Occallatibacter riparius: one gene and its partner. The protein of the gene in region 1 binds, or shares a complex with, the protein of each later gene. Links are inferred from orthologs where the notes say so. Each region holds a gene or a part of one and is shown in the gene's direction. Other genes may lie near its edges.

Evidence for each region.
Region 2: the proteins of trxB (region 1) and trxA are in contact, whole or in part, in a crystal structure (PDB 1F6M), measured with the Escherichia coli proteins. The link is inferred for Occallatibacter riparius from one-to-one orthologs.

The regions. Positions count from the first base shown.
Region 1 is NZ_CP093313.1:3,838,602-3,841,867, reverse strand. Bases 185-3,135 are described here. They hold trxB (thioredoxin-disulfide reductase), read left to right. Parts: upstream 185-1,161; coding sequence 1,162-2,109; downstream 2,110-3,135. Other genes in these bases: MOP44_RS15555 (YggS family pyridoxal phosphate-dependent enzyme), read left to right, coding at 2,876-3,135; MOP44_RS15560 (DUF4188 domain-containing protein), read left to right, coding at 2,201-2,704; MOP44_RS15570 (allantoinase), read right to left, coding at 828-1,028; MOP44_RS15575 (META domain-containing protein), read left to right, coding at 333-824; MOP44_RS15580 (ATP-binding protein), read left to right, coding at 185-255. In the rest of the region: more of MOP44_RS15580, read left to right, coding at 1-184; more of MOP44_RS15555, read left to right, coding at 3,136-3,266.
Region 2 is NZ_CP093313.1:5,124,781-5,127,905, forward strand. What follows is about bases 121-2,930. They hold trxA (thioredoxin), read left to right. Parts: upstream 121-1,264; coding sequence 1,265-1,597; downstream 1,598-2,930. Other genes in these bases: thrB (homoserine kinase), read left to right, coding at 121-899; MOP44_RS20885 ((R)-mandelonitrile lyase), read right to left, coding at 1,692-2,090; MOP44_RS20890 (aldo/keto reductase), read right to left, coding at 2,126-2,930. Also shown: more of thrB, read left to right, coding at 1-120; more of MOP44_RS20890, read right to left, coding at 2,931-3,121. UniProt on the Escherichia coli protein: Participates in various redox reactions through the reversible oxidation of its active center dithiol to a disulfide and catalyzes dithiol-disulfide exchange reactions.

The DNA.
Region 1 (3,266 bases):
TGCGCGCAGCACGGCCTGGAGCTCACCGAGGAGACATTCCGCTATATTGTGGATCGCATCACCATCGACAAAGGCCTTGAGCTGGCGGCCTACCAGCCTAAGTTCATCGTGGACCAGATCGTGGCCACCTGCCGCTTCATGGAGCAGCCGCCGCGCATGGAATCACGCTACATCGATTACGCGCTCGACAATCTGCGGGTCAAACGCCCGACCGACACGCCCCGACAAAGGAGCACAGCAGCCCAAGTCCATTAGACCGCTGGCGCTGGTAATTCTTACGGTAGTTTCCCCTCCGATTGCGGCTTACCATGGCGGCATTTCACGGAGGAACCATGACACTGATGCCTTTGCGCATCCTGGGTCTCCTCGCGTTTTTCGTTGCCTTTGCTCTCACCACAGCATTTACCCAGGAAGCTCCCGCTGCGGCCAAAAAGATGGATGTCAGCGCACGGGCTATCCCGGTGGAAGCTACCCAGCCCGGGCCCGCCGGCACAAGCTGGCAGCTCGTTAAATTCGTGGGCGGCAACGGAAAAGTGCTCACGGCCCTCGACCGATCCAAATACCAGGTCTCCTTCGCCGCGGATGGCAGCGTCACCGTGCGGATCGACTGCAATCGCGGGCGCGGAACCTGGAAGGCACCGCAACCAGGACAACTTGAGTTCGGTCCCCTAGCCCTTACGCGCGCGATGTGCCCGGCAGCCGACCTCACCAGTCGTCTGACAAAGGACTGGGGCAACGTGCGTTCCTACCATTTCGCTGATGGCCACCTGTTTTTGGCAGTGATGGCCGACGGCGGCACCTACGAGTTTGAGCAGGCACACTAAGCTTCAGATCTCGGGGTAGAAGTCGAAGAACGCGTCGAGGCTCTGCTTGAGCTGCGCCTCGATCTGCTCGCGCGAGCCCTCCAGCACATGCATCGTCACATGCGCCTCGTTCCCGTTCACCAGCTCGAGGGTGGCGTCGTGAACCTGCTTCACTTCGCCTTCGGGAAGCAGCCGCAATCCGTACACAAGAGTCAGATTCGCCATGTGCTTCATCTTAATAGCGGGGGCAGATGAGGGAATCCTCACGGATGAGGGTTTTCTAATCTGTCGCGACGTCCGGGATACTCCCGTTCCGCCCGGCTACAATCGAACCTGAACCTCGAACTGGAAATTCGGAATGATCGAAACTCGCGACACCGTCATCATCGGCTCCGGCTGCGCCGGCCTCACTGCGGCCATCTACGCCGCCCGCGCCAACCTCAAGCCGCTCGTCCTTGAAGGCCACGAGCCCGGCGGACAGCTCTCCATCACCACCCTGGTCGAAAACTTCCCGGGCTGGCCGGAGGGAATCCAGGGGCCCGAGCTCATCGACAACATGAAGAAGCAGGCCCAGCGCTTCGGCGCCGAGTTCCAGGTGGCCCACCTCAACTCCGTCGATGTGCACGCGCACCCGTTCAAGCTGAAGACATCGATCGGCGAGATCCACACGCGCTCACTGATCATTGCTTCAGGCGCCAGCGCGCGGTGGCTCGGGCTCCAGAGCGAGCAGGCCCTCATCGGCCACGGCGTTTCAAGCTGCGCCACGTGTGACGGGTTCTTCTTCCGCGGACTTGAGATCGCGGTCATTGGCGGCGGCGACTCCGCCATGGAGGAGGCTCTCTTCCTCACCCGTTTCGCCAGCAAGGTCTACCTGCTGCACCGTCGCGAGACCTTCCGCGCCAGCAAGATCATGCTCGAGCGCGCCATGGCCCACCCGAATATCGAGCTCCGCACCAACGTCATCGTCGAAGAAGTCCTCGGCGTGGACGACAACCAAGTCAAAGGCCTAGCGCTCAAAGACGTAGTCACCGGCACCCGCTCGGTTCTGCCGGTCAGCGGCATGTTCCTGGGCATCGGTCACGAGCCGAATGCCAAGGCTTTCCACGGCCAGATTGATCTCGACCCCGAAGGCTACGTCCTCACGCTGAACAACGTATTCACCACACACAAGGGAGTCGTGGTCCCCGGCGTCTACGCCTGCGGCGACGTGCAGGACCGCCGCTACCGCCAAGCCATCACTGCAGCGGGTACCGGCTGCATGGCTGCGCTGGAAGTGGAGAAGTACCTGGAAGAGCACGGCCGCTAACAGCTTGTAATTGGGAGCCAGTAGCTTGCAGCTGCCGTGAGTTCGCTATCGGCTGGTGGCTATAGGCTCAGAGCTGAATCCGGAGGTTCGAATGCCGATCTTCCCCGGCCGCTATACCGCCCGCACCGATGAGCCGTTCGTGGTCTTCCTCATCGGCATGCGCGTGAACCGCTTCTTCCAATTCGGCAAGTGGATGCAGGTGGCCAAAGCCATGCCGCCGATGATTGCCGAGCTGAAAAAGCGTCCCGAGCTTGGCCTCCTGCATGTAGAAACCGCGCTCTACTGGCGCGGCGTCGTCAACATTCAATACTGGCGCAGCTTCGAGCACCTGCACTCCTACGCCAAGATGAAGGAAGGCTTGCACCTCCCCGCGTGGGCTGCTTTCAATCGCGCGATTGGGAACAACGGAGCGGTAGGCATTTGGCACGAAACTTTCGTCGTCCAGCCCGGAAACCACGAAGCCGTCTACGTGAACATGCCGCGCTTCGGCCTCGCCGCCGGAGTTGCACACACGCCCGTCACCGGGCGCTTGGACAGCGCCTACGGGCGGATGCAGAGTTCGGAACGTACGGATTCCAATCTGGTTGAAAAGTAACGGGCGCCGCTGGATCTTCGCGTACCTACGGCACGCGGGAAATTTGAGGCAACCGGTTACCCAGGAGTGCGCGCTGCGCGCTTCTCCTGGGCTATTTTCATGTCGTGCCTCCGGGACGAAAGGGCGAAGCCCTGACCTATCCCACCACCATGCAACAGCTAGAATGAACTCTTGATCGAACAAGCTCAACTTCGCGAAAACCTCGAGCGCATCGAATCTGCCATTCATGACGCCTGCCGCCGCGCCGGTCGCAAGCGCAGCGAAGTGGAGCTGATGGCCGTCTCCAAAACCTATCCAGCCTCGACCATCCTCGAAGCAGCTCGTCTCGGCCTGCGTAGTTTCGGCGAGAATCGGGTGCAGGAGTTCGCGGGCAAATCGGCTGAGCTCGCTCCCTTGCGTGTCAATGGCGCTACTGCCGCATCCGACACGCCCATTCTTGTGCACCTAATTGGCCACCTGCAGTCGAACAAGGCCGCCAAAGCCGCTGAGCTCTTCGACGCCATTGACTCCCTCGACTCCCTCCGCCTCGCAGAACGACTCAATGAAGCTGCGGCTAAGCTCC
Region 2 (3,125 bases), 1.3 Mb from region 1 along the record:
TACGGCTGCCGGCGACCTCGGCGAATCTAGGGCCGGGGTTCGACACGGCCGCGGTGGCGCTGGACTTTCACCTGACGGTGGAGGCAGAGCCTGCGGCGGCGTTCTCGATCGCCGCCACGGGCCGCGATGCGGAACGCTGCGGGGCGCTCGAGGACAACCTAGTCATCGAACTCTATCGCACCCTGTTGGAGCGCGAGGGCAGGCCAGCGACGCCCCTGGCCATCCGAATGGAAAACGAGATCCCGCTCGGCATGGGCTGCGGCTCTTCGGCAGCCGGGCGCCTCGCCGCGATTGTGCTGGCGAATCACTTCGGTAGCCTGGGCTGGTCCAGTGACCGCGTTCTGGCTGAGGCGTCCGAGCTCGAGGGCCATCCTGACAATGCCGCTGCCTGCTGGCTGGGCGGATTCGTCGCTTCGGGCACGCAGGGCGGGGAAGTTCACGTTGCTCGGGTGACTCCGCCGGAGGACTGGCGCGCGATAGTAGTGTTGCCCACTGAGCCACTGGCCACCAGCAAGGCGCGTGCGGTGCTTCCGGCCATCTATGCGCGCACCGACGTGGTGATCAATCTGCAGGGTGTGGCCATGCTCGGCCTCGCCTTTGCGCAGGGCAGGGGAGAGCTGCTGAAAGCCGCAATGACGGACCGGGTGCATCAGCCGTACCGCTCTGCGATCTGCCCGCAGTTACCAAAGTTGCTGCCTTTGGCCGGGCAGGAAGGCATTCTGGGAGTTGCGCTGAGCGGCGCCGGGCCGGCAGTACTGGCCATCGTGAATGGCGAGCGCAGTGTCGCAGGGGCTTTCCGCGTCATCTTCGATGCTATGCAGGAGATTCAGCGGCCTGAATTGCTTTTGTGCAGGTTTGAATCTCAGGGAACGGTGGTCGAGACCGGCGTACATGCTTGAGTTTTCAGCCCCGAAGCATCGCGGCTCTGAGCAACTTCGCTGGCGGATTGCTGTATGAAGTTCGGTTAAAGAGCGCGGATTCAGTAGTATCCAAAATGCAAATACCCCATAGGTGATTACTCAAAAGATTACCTAAGATTGCTTGTTTTTCTAGTTCAGAAAACTTAAAGTCTCGTTCGTGGGCAGTTCTGGGGGAGGGCTGCTCTAGCGCCCGTGATTCCTGATGGAATCCGGGCGCTTTAATTTTGGAACCTGGCAGTGTCCACGCTCCGCCACGCCGGTGCGACTTTCCAACAGGCTGCGGCATCCCATAAGAGCAGGCTGCAGGGTTACACTGAACCGGTGCAGTATCAGCAAGGAGGAGCATGGCTGGAGTGGGCGTTTTGGAAGTGACGGATGCGAGCTTTGATCAGGAAGTGTTGAAGAGCGAGCAGCCGGTTCTGGTGGATTTCTGGGCGGGCTGGTGCGGGCCCTGCAAGATGATTGCGCCCGCCGTCGACAAGGTGGCGGAGACCTACGCGGGCAAGCTGAAGGTGACCAAGGTGAACGTGGACCAGAACGGCGCCACGCCTTCGCGATACGGCATTCGCGGCATCCCCGCGCTGCTGTTCTTCAAGGGCGGCAAGGTCGCCGACCAGATCGTGGGCTACGTTGGACAGGACGTGATCGAAGAGAAGGTCCAGAAGATCATCGGATAAGCCCCGTCGGATAAGTCTGAATCCAGGCGAAGCGTAAAGCCCGGCCGCTGCCGGGCTTTGCTGCGTCTAGGCTCTGATGGGTGTCAGGCGGGCCTTAGGCGGGCTCGTACTGCTCGTCGGTTACGTGCTCCAGCCAGTCGACCATTTTGCCATCGAGCTTCTCTTGAATAGCGATGTGGGTCACGGAGGTGGTGGGAGCGGCACCGTGCCAGTGCTTCTCGCCGGGCGCGAACCAGACGACGTCGCCAGGATGGATCTCCTGGATGGGTTCGCCCCATTTCTGCGCGTGGCCGCAGCCGGCGGTGACGATGAGTGTCTGGCCGAGTGGATGCGTGTGCCACGCCGTGCGCGCGCCGGGCTCAAAGGTGACGCTGGCGCCAGCCGCACGCGCTGGCTCAGGTGCCGTGAAGAGCGGATCGATCCGGACCGTGCCGGTGAACCAGTCGGCTGGCCCTTTGCCGGAGGGCTGCGTGCCTGCGGGTTTGATCTCCATGGATCGTCTCCTATGCGGTTCGTGGCGGCCGTCTTTTACAGGCCAGTCATCTTCTCAAGCGCTTCTGGATAACGTTCGCCCTGGATCTTGATTTTCGCGGCAGCTTCGTCGATTTCACGCAGGTCTTCGGGCGTGAGCTCGATGTTCACTGCTCCGATATTTTCCTCGAGCCGGTGCAGCTTGGTCGTTCCGGGAATCGGAACGATCCACGGCTTCTGCGCCAGAAGCCAGGCCAGTGCGATCTGCGCGGGAGTTGCGCCTTTCTCGCTGCCAATGCGCGCCAGCAGGTCAACCACTGCCTGGTTATTCTTGCGGGCTTCGGCCTGGAACCGCGGCAGCCGGCTGCGGAAGTCGTCGCTGCCGAGTTCGGTAGACGCGTCCATCTTTCCAGTGAGGAAGCCTTTGCCGAGCGGGCTGTACGGCACGAGACCGATGCCGAGTTCCTCCAGCATAGGAATCAGTTCCTCTTCGGGCCGCCGGAACCACAGAGAGTACTCGTTCTGCACAGTCGTCACGGGCTGCACTGCATGGGCGCGGCGCACGGTCTGCGCACCCGCTTCCGACATGCCGAAGTGCTTCACCTTGCCTTCCGTAATCAAGTCCTTCACCGTACCGGCGACATCTTCAATGGGCACATCGGGATCGACGCGATGCTGATAAAACAGCTCGATCACATCCACGCGCAGCCGCTTCAGCGAATTCTCCGCGACCCGGCGAATGCGTTCGGGACGGCTGTTGAGCCCTTGCCATCCCGGGCTTCCGTCCGGGTTCAGATTGAATCCGAACTTGGTGGCGATAGCGACCTTCCCCTTGTACGGTTCCAGTGCTTCGCCGACCAGTTCTTCATTCGCGAAAGGTCCGTACACCTCCGCCGTGTCGAAGAAAGTGATGCCGCGATCCACCGCCGCATGCATCAGCGAGATCATCTCCTGTTTATCCTTCGGCGGCCCGTAGCTGAAGCTCATGCCCATGCACCCGAGGCCAAGGGCGGAGACTTCAAGATTGCTCTTTCCTAACTTGCGCGTTTGCATTGCC